DNA from 3 places in the Gordonia sp. 852002-50395_SCH5434458 genome. Region 2 is predicted to be linked to each of the others. Evidence: predicted binding sites of a transcription regulator. Region 2 holds the regulator's gene; each other region holds the start of a gene.
What was found. Region 2 encodes LexA, which represses DNA repair genes until DNA is damaged. Its sites were predicted from a motif close to CGAACANNTGTTCG; they were not measured.

Region 1: cofD (2-phospho-L-lactate transferase) is a predicted target of LexA. The motif match lies at 2,387-2,400, and genes of this name have one in related genera.
Region 3: A5785_RS22575 (HNH endonuclease signature motif containing protein) is a predicted target of LexA. The motif match lies at 2,753-2,766, and genes of this name have one in related genera.

The regions. Positions count from the first base shown of each region.
Region 1 covers NZ_LZTC01000063.1:33,932-38,536, reverse strand. The annotation lists gene A5785_RS14580 (coenzyme F420-0:L-glutamate ligase) at 1-1,096, opposite strand, end outside; gene cofD (2-phospho-L-lactate transferase) at 1,093-2,139, opposite strand; gene A5785_RS23510 (WhiB family transcriptional regulator) at 2,749-3,006, shown strand; gene A5785_RS14565 (metallopeptidase family protein) at 3,010-3,486, opposite strand; gene A5785_RS14560 (DUF3499 domain-containing protein) at 3,703-4,206, shown strand; gene A5785_RS14555 (hypothetical protein) at 4,282-4,605, shown strand, end outside.
Region 2 covers NZ_LZTC01000053.1:5,398-10,002, reverse strand. The annotation lists gene A5785_RS12680 (DeoR/GlpR family DNA-binding transcription regulator) at 1-240, opposite strand, end outside; gene ptsP (phosphoenolpyruvate--protein phosphotransferase) at 529-2,244, shown strand; gene lexA (transcriptional repressor LexA) at 2,290-3,030, opposite strand; gene A5785_RS23720 (LysM peptidoglycan-binding domain-containing protein) at 3,255-3,881, shown strand; gene nrdR (transcriptional regulator NrdR) at 4,026-4,574, shown strand; gene hrpA (ATP-dependent RNA helicase HrpA) at 4,548-4,605, opposite strand, start outside.
Region 3 covers NZ_LZTC01000105.1:80,183-84,787, reverse strand. The annotation lists gene A5785_RS22580 (TetR/AcrR family transcriptional regulator) at 43-630, shown strand; gene A5785_RS22575 (HNH endonuclease signature motif containing protein) at 753-2,681, opposite strand; gene A5785_RS22570 (hypothetical protein) at 3,021-3,506, opposite strand; gene A5785_RS22565 (hypothetical protein) at 3,586-4,065, opposite strand.

The sequences.
Region 1 (4,605 bases), on a different contig from region 2:
CGCCGGTGAGCATCGGGATCACCAGTTCCGGTGCGTCGTAGAGTATCTGGCCGCGCCGCACGCGTTTGGCGATCGACTCCGGTGACTTGTCGTCCGACGAGAGGTCGGCCCGCCACGCGTCACCCATCGCATCGAGGAGGCGGACACGACGCTCGCGTGAACGCACCCAGACGAAGCGGAACGGATGCGTGTGGTGGGGCGCAGGCGCGGTCAACGCGTCGGCGAAAGCCGCTCGGAGATCTTCGGGCGCAACGGCTTCTTCTGAGAACGACCGGATCGATCGTCGGGTTCGGATCGCCTCGATCCTGCCCTGGTCGATCGCCTCGGCGGTCCCGAGGCGGAACAGGTCCTCGTCGGCCGGTCGGACGAGCTGGGCCGCCGACGACCCGTCGTCGTGCACGCGAAGCCCCCGCACCACCGCGACCGGCACGCCGTCGAGCTTTCCCTTCACCAGGTCTGCGGCAGAGGCGATCTCGTCAGCAACGGCGATGTCGGTGACGATCAACGGGTTGCCGTACGAATCCTCGCCGCCCTCGTAGGGGTGGCTCACGGCGATTCCCGACGCGCCGATGGCGACGTCGGTCTGACCGGTACGCCACGCGCGGCCCATCGTGTCGGTGACGATGACCGCGACGTGGTGACCCGTGCGCTCGGCGATGGCCTCACGCAACAGCCGCGCGCTGCCGTCGGGGTCGTCGGGGAGTAGCGCGATCTGGTCGGTGGGCACGTTGGAACCGTCGACGCCCGCGGCCGCCTGCACGAGGCCGAGTTTGTTCTCTGTGATGAGCGTGCGGTTCTTGCGCGCGAGGACGCGCACCGACTCGGCTTCGATGAGCTTGCGCCGCAGGGCATCACGCTCGTCGGGGTCGGTGGGTGCCGGAATCATCCGGCCCTCGGTCTTGGAGAAGACCTTGCTGGTGACGACGACGACGTCGTCGTTGCGCAACCACGGGGCGCGGCGTGTGATCTCCGCGGCGAGGTCGGTGGTGGCGTCGAACTCGGGCAGACCGGTGACGGGGATGATCTCCAGAGCCGCGGGGGCGCGGTGGTCGCGGAGTGCTCCGTCCCGCGATGCTGCGCCGGCGTCGGCCGTCATCGGGCGTCTCCGGCGGCGTCGGGGCGGGCGGGGTGTGGAATGTCGACGCCGACGAGGGCACACGCGTCACGGACCATCACGGCGGTCGTCTGTGGATCGCTCATCAGCAGTGGTGCCGCTCCGATGGCGATGCCATCGACGTGTGCGGTGTCGCCCTCGGCGATCAGCCATCCGTCGAGGATTCCGTTGCCACTGCGGGCCCCGTAGTGGGCGGCGATCGCCTCTGCGGAGGACTCGACGCCGATGACCGACAGGCATTCGTCGGCCATTCCCCGCAGCGGTCGATTGTCGATGACCGGTGAGATGCCGACCACGGGTGCCGACGTTGTGCGCAACGCGCTTCGGATGCCGGGGACGCTGACGATCGCGCCGATGCTGACGACGGGATTGCTCGGTGCGAGCAGGACGATGTCGGCGTCTGCGATCGCTTCGGCCACCCCCGGTGCTGGCGCGGTGTCGTCGGACCCGACCTGTGCGAACCCGAACGTCGGGATCTGCGCACGATGGCGAACCCACCACTCCTGGAAATGGATCGCGACGCGCTCGCCTTCGCGCCCATCGGGTTTGGAGACGACGACGTGTGTCTCGTGACGTTCGTCGGTGGCGGGAAGAAGTCGCACGCCGGGCTGCCAACGCCGACACAGCGCGGCGGTGACATCGGAGAGCCGGTATCCGGCGTCGAGCATCTGGGTGCGGATCAGATGTGTCGCCAGATCGCGGTCGCCGAGTCCGAACCAGTCGGGATCGGCTCCGTAGGCGGCCAGTTCCTCCTTGGCGTGCCACGACTCGTCGGCTCGACCCCAACTGCGCTCCGGGTCGATTCCGCCGCCGAGCGTGTACATACAGGTGTCGAGATCGGGACAGATGCGCACGCCGTGCATCCATGCGTCGTCACCGACGTTGACCACCGCGGTGATCTCGTTTCCGCTGCTCGACGCCGCGTCGCCCGCGGCGTCGGGAAACGGCGTCGGACCGAGCAGTTCGCGAACTCCGGACAAAAATCGTGCGCCGCCGACACCGCCGACGAGTACCGTCACCTTCACAACGACCCACTCTAGTGAGTCCGGATCGAATCGATATCATGGACCACGACGCTGCGCCCGCCATTCGCGTCCGATGTGACATTGATGTGTCCCCGCAACACAACTCGTGTCTTACGGGGAGTTTTTGTCAGTCGATGGTATTAAGGAATATTTCGATTCAACTTGACCGGACACGTCTCTGGCGTGTCTAATCACATCAGTGTCATTTCTGGTTCGAGATCGAGAATCGGTGCATCGCAACGAAGTTCGATCACGTGTTCGAATTCAGAAAGGTTGATCCGACACCGTGGTGGTGCCAGGTCGCGCCGGACACTTGGTGAAGATCGAGAATGTACGGGTATGAGTGGTGGTGTGGCACCGATGCCGCGCCGCCGTGACGACAGAGAACAACGACTTCCCAGGCAGGAGGCGCCGACGATGGCATTCGACAACGCGATCGGCAATCCCCTTGAACCACACGGACATTCAGAGATCGCGTCCCCGTTGAGTGGGGATGCGAATTACACAACCCTTGGGCCCGTTGATGATTCATTCATCGGGACACCTGAGATCGGGACACCTGAGGTGTCACTCGGCGCTGACGAGAACTCGCAGCGGCGCCATCTTTCCTTGGTGCCCAACGACTTCGAGGCCCTGTTCGACGAGATCGAAGACCAATGGCAAGATCGCGCGCTGTGCGCGCAGACCGATCCGGAGGCCTTCTTCCCGGAGAAGGGTGGCTCCACCCGCGAGGCGAAGCGCATCTGCCAGGGCTGCGAGGTGAAGGCCGAGTGCCTCGAGTACGCCTTGCACAATGACGAGCGTTTCGGAATCTGGGGCGGACTGTCCGAGCGTGAGCGTCGACGCCTCAAGCGCGGCATTATCTGACGCCTACTCGGGTCCCCGGTCGATGATGTCCTCGTCGAGTCCGAGGTGTGTCGCGACCTGCTGTACCAAGACCTCGTGAACGAGGTCGAGTAGGTCCTCGCCCTTCTTCGCCCTGCTCTCCAGTGGCCGGCGGAAGAGGATGATCTGCGCCCTGGTCGGCGCTCCGTGTACATCGACCCCCGCGGGCATCAACCGCGCAAGCGGAACGGCACCGTCGGCTGTCACCTCGTCGGGCCACTGCACGGTTTCCGGGTCACGCGGGAGAAGACGTGGGATCTCGTCGACGGCGATGTCGAGTGCCGAGAGTTGATCGTGCCAACGTGCATCTATCTCCGCGAACGCCTCGAGGACGACCGTGTCGAATTCGTCCGACTTACTACGCCACGCCGGCACACCCTGGGGCAGCAGCGGTGAGCGCAGACCCCGGCCTCGTCGGTCGCGACGTGCTCGACGCGCCGCGCGGACGGCCGAGAGCCGCATATCGGACACCCGGTTCTCCGAGGAGCGCACCGGCGAACCCTGGCTTCGATCGCGCGTGGCGCGCCGCCGTTCGATACGCATGCCGAGATTGTAAGTCTCCACCGTCCGCTGTCGCGTCGGAGATGCGTGCCGCGTGTCGGACCCCGGGCTGCGTGTCCGACTCCGCGCCGCGTGTCGCCTCACCGTTCGCCGGGGCGTGGGACTAACCTTTCTGCTGTGAAGCTTCCCCGACAATGCTGCCGCCCGGCTTGCTCCCGGTCGGCGGTGGCGACCCTGACCTTTGTGTACGCCGAGTCGACGGCGGTCATCGGTCCTCTCGCCACGTCGGATGAGCCGCATTCGTGGGATCTGTGCGACGAGCACGCGCGCCGCATCACTGTGCCGCGCGGGTGGGAGATGCTGCGCAGTAAGCGGGGATTCTCGGCGCCGGTCGCCGAAGACTACGAACTGACCGCCCTCGCCGAGGCCGTGCGCGAGGTCGGTGGGCGTGAGGTCGGTGCACGCGGAATCGCAGGTGCTGTGGGACGCGCGCCCGGTTTCGACCAGGAGGCGTTCGACGACGTTCACGCAGGCCGTCATCGTGCGGGTACGTCGACGACCGACGTGCGCTCGGGTCCCGATGTGCGTTCCGGGGCCGACGCTGCTCGCCGAAGCGGAGCGGTGAAGCCGCGCCCCGGCAGGCGTGGGCATCTTCGTGTGTTGCCCGACCCGGTCGACTGATGCGCCCGCGAGATCTGGTGGATCAGAATATGGCTGTGTGTGGGCAGCGACGCCATGCGTCGCTAGGCTGACCCTATGCGTACAGATGCCGCCGACCTCGATGATGTCGACGATCTGATTGCAGGCGACTCCGAGGGTCTGCTGCAGGCGGCGGCGTTGACGGGTGCGCAGGTGCGTGCCGTTGCCGAGGCCATGCGTGAGGGCGTCCTCGAACCGTTGGCGGCGCTGCGGCCCCGAAGTGTTGTCATCGTGCACGGCGTGTCGAGCGTTGCCCGCGACGCCGTCGCGCTCGTCGTGGCCTGCGTCGCCACCCGCGTCGATGTGCCGATCGTCTCCGCGCCCGCCCTGCCGGGCTGGGTCGGTCCACTCGATGTGGTTGTCGTCGCGGGCGACGACGCG
Region 2 (4,605 bases):
CTCTGCGGTGTGGGAGGACTCGCGTTGGGCGAGTCCCAGCTCGTTGACTACCTCGACCGTCCCGGCCTTGACTGCTCCGCCGTGGACGCGCTGCACGCTACCGCTGCGCTCGAGCACTGCGAGGTCGCGGCGCACGGTTTCACTCGTCACGTCGAACCTGTCGGCGAGAGCTGTCACGGATGCGCGACCGTGCGCGCGCACCTGATCGGCTATTGCTCGCTGTCGCTCTTCGGCGTACACCTGTCGACTCCGATCTGTGGTGTGTGGCTCACCTTCCGGCGAACCATCTGTGGGGTCTGTGTTCTGTGGATCTGGCTTCTGCGGATCTGTGTTCTGTCGGATCTGTGTTCTGTGGATCACCGCGTGATTGGTTCTGTGTGGGATTCGATGTTGATATATCTGTGTTTACGCCCGTGTGTGTTGACAAGTCAAGCGTTTCGAGTAACTTTGATCACAGAAATTCACGACGCCGGGTATTCCTCACAGATCACCGCACCCGGCCGATCGACCCGGAAGGCAGCAGACGCAATGGAGAATCACCTGGTAACGGAGAATCGGGTCACCATGAACGGTCAGGGAGAGTTGACGGGAACACCCGTCGTCGCGGGGTTTGCCTACGGGCCGGTGTTGTGGCCGGGTGGGCGCGTCGAGTACGACGAGACGTCACTCGGCACTGATCGCGTCCTCGCCGAGGGCGAGCGGGACACGGAGTCGGAACGTCTCGTCGCCGCCGCGGCAGTCGTCGCGGGCAGACTGCGTGATCGCGCATCACACGCGTCGGGAGCTGCGGCCGAGGTTCTTGCCGCGACCGCCGGGTTGGCCGAGGATCGGGGATGGATCGGTGCGGCAAAGTCCCGTGTCGCGAAGGGGGCGTCGGCACCTGCTGCCGCAGTCGCGGCCACGGCGCAGTTCTCCGAGATGTTCGCCAAACTCGGCGGGTTGATGGCAGAGCGGATCACCGACCTCAACGACGTGCGTGACCGGGTGGTCGCCGAGTTGCTCGGCCGGCCGGAGCCGGGAATTCCGACGCCGAGCCAACCGTCGATCCTCTTCGCGGACGACCTCGCTCCCGCGGATACCGCGGGGCTCGATCCCGCTGTGATCGTCGGGCTGGCCACGCGTCTCGGCGGACCGACCAGTCATACCGCCATCATCGCGCGTCAATTGGGCATCCCGTGCGTGGTCGCCGTGGCTCGATTGAGTGAGATCACCAGCGGCACAATGGTTTTGCTCGACGGCGGTGCGGGGTCGATCACCGTCGAACCGGAGGAGTCCGAGGCGCGCGAACTCGTCGAGCGCAGTGTTGCGGAGGCAGCGCTTGTTGCTGCGTGGCGTGGCCCTGGCCGGACTGCTGACGGCACCGACGTCGCCATCCTGGCGAATGTCGCCGATGGTGTGTCGGCGCGTCGCGCGGCCGATGCGCCGGTCGAGGGGATCGGGCTGTTCCGCACCGAGTTGGCATTTCTCGACCGGGCAGAGGAACCCGATGTCGACGAGCAGACACGTCTGTACCGCGACGTGTTCGAGGCGTTCGCGGGCCAAAAAGTCGTCATCAGAACGCTCGACGCCGGCTCGGACAAGCCGCTGGCCTTCATCGAGCACCCGGACGAGGCGAACCCCGCACTCGGCGTGCGCGGTAACAGAATCGGCGATGACCACCCCGAAATCGTGCGAACTCAACTCGACGCGATCGCGCGCGCGGCAGAAGCATCCGGCACGACGCCGTGGGTCATGGCACCGATGATCGCCACGGCCGCAGAGGCTGCACAGTTCGCCGATCTCGTCCGTCAGCGTGGTCTGACGGCCGGCGTGATGATCGAGATCCCTGCAGCGGCAATTCTGGCGCCGGCGATCCTGGCCGAGGTCGACTTCGTGTCGATCGGAACCAACGACCTCACGCAGTACACGATGGCCGCCGACCGGATGTCGGCAGAACTTGCCGAACTGACCGACCCGTGGCAACCCGCGGTGCTCGCACTCATCTCGCAGGTCGCGACCGCCGGCGCCCAGCAGGGCAAACCCGTCGGCGTCTGTGGTGAGGCCGCGGCCGACCCGTCGCTCGCGTGTGTGCTCGTCGGACTGGGAGTCACCTCGCTGTCGGCGGCTCCGGCGGCGACAGCAGCAGTCGGGGCGAAGCTGTCGACGGTGACCATGGAGCAGTGCCGAGCCGCGGCCGCTGCCGCGCTTGCCACCTCGAGTCCGGCACTCGCCCGACGTGCCGCAGCCGAAAAACTCGACCACTGATACAGACCCCGCTGGTCAATGACCTGCGGGGCCCGGTTCAGCGCATCACACCCGGCGCATGACCGTCACGACCTTGCCGAGGATGGCGGCGTCGTCGCCGGGGATCGGATCGAAGAGCGGGTTGTGCGGCATCAGCCAGACGTGGCCGTCTTTGCGTTTGAAGGTCTTCACCGTCGCCTCGCCGTCGATCATCGCTGCGACGATGTCGCCGTTGTCGGCGACATTCTGCTGACGTACGACAACCCAGTCGCCGTCGCAGATCGCGGCGTCGATCATCGATTCGCCGACGACGCGCAGCAGGAACAACGAGCCCTCACCGACGAGCTCACGCGGGAGCGGGAAGACGTCTTCGACCGCCTCCTCCGCGAGAATCGGACCGCCCGCCGCGATACGGCCGAGTACCGGAACGAACGTGGGGGTCGGGAGATCTCCGTTGATGGCATCGGAGTGATGTGCATCGGGAGCCTCGGAGACGTTGACCGCTCGCGGACGGTTGGCGTCGCGCTTCAGCAGGCCCTTGCGCTCGAGAGTGCGCAACTGGTGTGCCACTGATGAGGTGGACGTGAGGCCGACGGCGTCGCCGATCTCTCGGATGCTCGGCGGATATCCACGCTCGCGTACCGACTTTCGGATCACATCGAGGACGCCACGCTGGCGATCGGTGAGTGTTGCCTCGGCGACGGCCGGATGGATCGGTGTCTCCTCGCCGCCTCCGCTCTTCTTGCCTTCGACGCTGCGACCGTTGCCCTTGGGCGACGTCGGGCTGCGTCGTGACTTCTCTGTCATCGGTTCCGTCCTTCCTGATGTTGATGCGGCTGCTGTTGTGAACCGGCTGCTGTTGTGGAGCAGGTGGTGGGGTGCGTCTTTCATCCATCGTCTGGCGCCGACAGTAGCGGAGGCCACTGACAACATCAAACATTTGTTCGACGTGTCGCAGGACTTTGTCGGACCCCTCTGGTAGAACTCGAACATCAGTGCATCGAACGCTTGATCGACCATTGGAGGTAGCGATGACCAGCTTGATGACCAACCCGGTGACCCGCACGATTCCCAGCCCGTCGAGTGCATCCGCGGCAACACCGCCGACCACCCGATCTGCAACGCCCCGACCTGCGTCGACGACGCGTTCTCGAGTTCACCGCGCCACGGTGGTCAGTGGACGCGCATCGTCGAATGCCGTGCGTAGCGAAGAGCTGCGTGTGGCGGGACATGTTCGAACAAGTGAGGTCCGACGGGCCGGCGCGGACGTCTCGCCGCAGCGCCGACGTCGGATTGCGTTCGATCACGGCACCTCTACACGTCCGGCAGGCACGCGATGCGCCGGTGGCGTCGGCGAGATGGTGGCTGCCCGTCGCCGGCGCGCAGCGGTCTTGGCGGTGCTCGCCGGAGTCGGGTTGGCGCTGACCGTGTGGGTCGTCGGGACCGTCGGTGCCGACTACCAGCGGGCGAGCATGCCGTCGTCGACCTCCACGCAGGTGGTCCACGTGCGTTCCGGTGAATCGCTGAGCTCGATCGCGGCGCGGGTCGCGCCCGATATGCCGCGTCAGACCGTCATCGACGAGATCATTGACCTCAACGATCTGCCGTCGAGCGGGCTGCGCGTTGGCCAACCGCTGGTCACACCCGCGTACCGCTGAGCGCTGGCGGTATTCTCGATGTCACAGGGTCCAGTCGGAAACCGACACGGTCACCGCTGCGGTCTCGCTTCCGCCGGTCGTCAGACGATCGGACCAAGCCAGATCGACGGAGCCGCTGCGTCCCGAGATTCGCACGAGGACTACATGCGCTGCCCGTTTTGCAAGAACGAAGACACCAAGGTCGTCGATTCGCGTGTCGCCGATGAGGGGCAGGCGATCCGCCGACGTCGCGCGTGCAGCGAATGTGGGCGACGTTTCTCCACGGTTGAGAGTGCTGTTCTGGCAGTCGTGAAGCGCAACGGAGTGACCGAGCCGTTCAGCAGAGAAAAGGTGATGCGCGGGGTGCGCCGCGCGTGCCAGGGACGTCACGTGAACGAAGACGATCTCGCACAGTTGGCTCAGCAGGTCGAAGACGCGGTGAGATCGTCGGGTTCCGCTGAGATCCCCAGCAACGAGGTCGGTCTGGCCATTCTCGGCCCGCTGCGCGACCTCGACGAGGTGGCATATCTACGTTTCGCCTCGGTCTATCGCTCATTCGATTCGCTCGAAGACTTCCAGCGTGAGATCGACGACCTCCAGGGCAACCTCACCGGTTCCCACGAAGGCGCAGACGACCTCGACACCCCGCCCACAGCCGACTCAGCGACCAGTCCAGCGCGTCCGGTCTCAACCGAGTCGGTCAAGAGCTCGTAGCGCCCGCTTCTCCGAAATGGGATAGGCGGTC
Region 3 (4,605 bases), on a different contig from region 2:
CATCAGGCGGGAATTCGACGAGCGAAACGGGGTGACGGCGACGTGACGACGCGGGAGTCGGCTGCAGCGCAGCGCATACGCGATGCGGCAATTGTGTCGTTCGCCCAACTCGGCTATGCGGGCACGTCGACGCGGCAGATCGCTGCCTCGTTGAAGATGAGCGCCGCGGCGATGTACCCACACTTCCGGTCGAAAGAGGACCTGCTGTACTCGATCGCCCTCGACGGACACCGCAGCGTCTACGAGGCGCTACGCGAAGTCGACGATCCGTCTGACCCGTACGCGGTTCGTCTGGAGAACGTCGTGAGTGCCTTCGCGCGGTGGCAGGCGGAGCACCACGAGCTGGCCAAGGTGGTCCAGTACGAACTGGGTGCGCTCACCGCCGATCACTACCGTTCGATCAGCGCGGTTCGACGCAAGACGACCGCAATTCTCGCGACGATCGTCGCCGGAGGGGTCGCGGCCGGGGAGTTCGCGGCCGACGACCCGGACGATGTGGTGCTCGCCATCTCATCGCTGTGCGTCGACGTGTGCCGCTGGTTCCCCAGTCGAGATCACCGCGACCCCGGCACGCTGGGCACCGCGTACGCGCGTATGGCCCTGCGCATGGTGTTGGCGCGCGAGGGTTGATTCGAACAGGGTTGATTCGACGCCCAACCACGTCAGCCCCGCCACCGGATGTACGGTGCGGGGGGCTGACGGGTTGCTGACGGGTTGCGGTGCAACAGGATTGGCGGCGACGCCGCAGCCAGTCAGGCTGCGTCAGACAGCGGCGGGTCGACGCCGCCAGGCGAGTCGGGTGCGGCCGGCGGGTCCGGTTCAGGTGACGCGCCGGGGTCGGATGGCCCGCCGGGGTCCGTCGGCGGGTCCGGGTCGAGTTGGAGTGGTCTGGGTGGGTTCCACGTGAAGTCGACGCGCTTCTCGCGGGCCGGGGTGTCGTCGGTGAGCATGCTCGCCACCAGTCGCAGTTCGACGCCGGTGAAGATCTGCTCATACGCGCTCGGCGTATCCGTTTTCCGGCGTGGCGATACAGCAGCGCCGCCAACGCTGGGTTCGCCTGCGCCGGTCATGCCGCTCGAACTCGCACCGCCGGCCGTTGTAATTCCTGCAGGATGCCCGGTGGTGTCGGTCGCGGTGTGTTCGGCGTTGATCTGCTCGGTGCCGGTGTGCGCGGTGCCGGTGTGCTCGGAGGCGAGGTAGTCGCGGAAGTCGGCGGCCACGTCGGCCATTCGGTTCACATGTTCACGATTGGGTGGCATGCCGGGACTGGCGTTCAACCGCCACGCCACTCGTCCGGTGTCGGGACCGTCGGTGATCATTCGCGTTGTGTACTGGCCGATATTCGGTCCGACCTTGCTGTTGTGCACGTCGCATGCGGGCACCAGTTGGTCGATATCGGTGAGTCCACCCTTCGCCCAGTCCTTGGCGGCGTGATGCATCTGTACTCGCGACGCGGGTTGGGTACAACCCGGTGCTGAACACATCCCGCCGCCATCGGAGGCGAACGAGGCGAAGCGTTGTCCGAGGGTGGCGATCCTTTTCGATCGACCCAAATACAGTGGCACGCTGGTGTGTTCGGCGAACACTGCGAGGAATGGCTGCGCGCCGCTGGTGGCAGCCATCTCGATCAGATCCTTGATCGGCAGTAGCGCTCCGGAGGCGGTCTGCGCCAAACCAGCCTGCTGCTCGAGTTCGGTGAGACTGGTTTTGACGATCACCTGGATCGGCAGCCCGCGATGAGACTTGCCGAGCATGCCGGAGTCGAGCACACGAGCCAGCAGCGCAGAGAAGGCGTCATGATTGCGTTGCGCTGCCGATCGCTCGTCACGTTGTGCCGCTGCGCGGAGCAGGTCGGGATCAGCCGAACCGACAGGTCCTGACGGCGAGTCGGGATCATCGGGATTGTTCATACCGGGTTTGCCCCACGCATCCAGCACCGCATCCAGACGCGCGCGTGCGGCCGGATCGAGATCGGCGGTCAGCCGTGACATCAGTTGCGCATCTTGCCGATTCACCCAGAACGCACGACGACGCTTGCGGTCTTTGGCGTCTGTCAGTGAGCCGTCGGGATCGAGATGGGCCAACAATCGTGCCCCGAGACTGCTGATTTCAGCCGGAGTGTATGAAGTCGCATAATCTGCCATCTGCACCTCGGCTGCCGCACGCGTCTCTGCGGGAACGGCGCGAGGGATCTTGTTGAGCACATCGATGACGGCCCGTGCATGTGCGGGCGCCACCAATCCCTGCGCCACACGCTCGGCCAGGGTTGGACACTTCGGGGCCACTCGCTCACCCAGTATCGAGGTGAACGTGCCGGTTTCGGCGATCAGCCAATACCTGGCCGCAGGGTCACCGACGTGCAGATGACTGGCCAAAAACCCACTTAGATTGCGGTAGCCCAGCCTACGGTCGGCACTGCGATCAGACACCTCGACCACCAGACGGTCGGTCACAGCTCCCGAGGTGCGCCGAGCCAGCCGCTCGGCAACCTGCGCAGCTTCTACGAGGACTCCGTCCGACAGCGCCGACGCATCAACCTCAGCCAACGTGTCCAAGGCTGCTGACAGACGTGACAGTTGCTCAGCCACCGCGGCATCGGCCGAACCTGGCACGGTTGAAGCCAAAGCGGAAGGCGTGCTGAGGTTTTCGTCGATCTGCTCGTCGTGAAATTCTGTGGCCATCTGTTCTCACCCCCGCCCGTGAGTATCCGTTACAGAGAATCGGCTGCCGAGATCGAGCCGATCAGCCTCTTCGAATATGTGTTCTATGCTACCTGACGAAACGGGCATCCGCCAGGAGAATCCGAACAGTCTTTCGATGAGAGACGGTGTCCTCTTCGGGTGTGATCTCATCTCCCAGAACACCGCGGAGACGCTTCAGCTCGCAAGTCCCCGCACGGCTGTGGCGCGACTACAGAGCGTCGCGAACAGGCCAAGCTGAGCGAACGGGGTGCGGCAGAACCGTTGCATCGCCTTACGTCCCAACCTGCTTACACTCAATTGTCACGTCGAGCTGGGGAGTCATCCGGTCGGAGCTTCATCGTTTCCGGTGGGCCGCAGCGCATACGACGGGGGCACCGTGCCGTTTTTGTAGTAGTAGAACCAAATGTCGGCTGCTTCGGCAGCAGCGAAGACCTCGTTCGGATAGACCCGCGTCGGGTACTCACCCACGTGGATGGTCACTGATGGTGGCGACGTCAAGTCCGCTGCCGGTGGCCGCCCTACCGTGAATAGTCCCGTACGGCCTTGTCCGCCCGGTAGTCGAACCTCGACAGTCATTTCCTGAGCGCTGCCGCCCACTTGTAGAAAAGCTGTCTTGGCGTCATCGATTTCTGCGTCGGTGAAGTCTTGTTGCCAACCGGGACGGGGCAGCCGCCACATGACTCGTGCGTAACGCGTTCGACCATCGAGCGCATCGAGCGGCGTACGAAACGAGTAGAGCGTCTCGTTCGGTCCCAACCACATCTCGTAATCCATCGCGTTGACCACGTGCGTCGGAACTGCCATGGCTAACTCACCTACCCCTCACCGCTCCCGATTTCAAACGCGACGCTGCGCTCGTGTGCGGATTTTTATCCTGCGCTGTCTAGTCGGATGAGGATTCGCCGCTTGTGAACGGGCGCAGCACATAGGAGTCGGGGACAGTGTCGTGCGTGTAGTAGTAGAAGCAGAGGTTTGCTGCTTCGGTGGCATCGAAGACTTCGTTTGGGTACACGAGTGTGGTGTGGTCGGCAACTGCAATCGTTATTGACGGGGGGCTGGTTGTGTCCGCAGCAGGGGGTCGTCCAACGGTGAACAGTCCCTCGATCCCGCGTCCCCCTCGGAAGCGAACTTCCACTGTCATTGCGGATGCGCTGCCTGCCACTTGCAGGAATGCTTCCTTTGCGTATTCGATATCGGTCTGAGTGAAGTCCTCCGACCAGCCGGGGTGGGGCAGCTTACAGATGAGTTCGGTGTATAGCTTGTGGCCATCAAACTGTTGCAGAGGTATGAGAAAGGACCCCAAGTCATCGTCAGGACCGATAAAGGACCTTAGTCCTGGGCTGTCGATCAGATGTGTCTGCATTGCCGAATTCAGCCTTCTCCCTTTTCGCCTGGAACCTCGATGTCTCGAATCCTAGTGACCTTTACCGTACGGCCGTCGGGGAGCTTCACTTCAGCGGGAGCACCGCCTTTTGCCTTGTCATCGAATGTGCGTTGACGCCTAGGTCTTGTGGCGTTGTCGGCACTGAAGTGTCTTGGGTCTGGTGGAGACCGTGATCTCACCGGGAGGACGGATATGGGAGCACCACGGAAGTTCGATCAGTAGACCCGTGAGCCGGCGGTTCGGATGTATCACGACCGTTTGAAGGAGGCGGCCGAGTCGAAACTCGGCGCCAGTAAGCACGTTGGTGGCCTGTTCGACGTCAAACTGCGACGTTGCCCAACTGGATCGAGAAAGACGCCTGCTGGATTCAGGGCCGGGCGCGCAGACGGTCGCCGAGCATGAAGCCGAGGTCCACCGGACTTCGGCGTCAGTTTGCCGAATTGCCTAGAACTAATGAGATTTTGAAGGCTGCTTCAGCGCTTTTCGCAGCGGCGGACATCGACCGCGGACCGCGGTGAT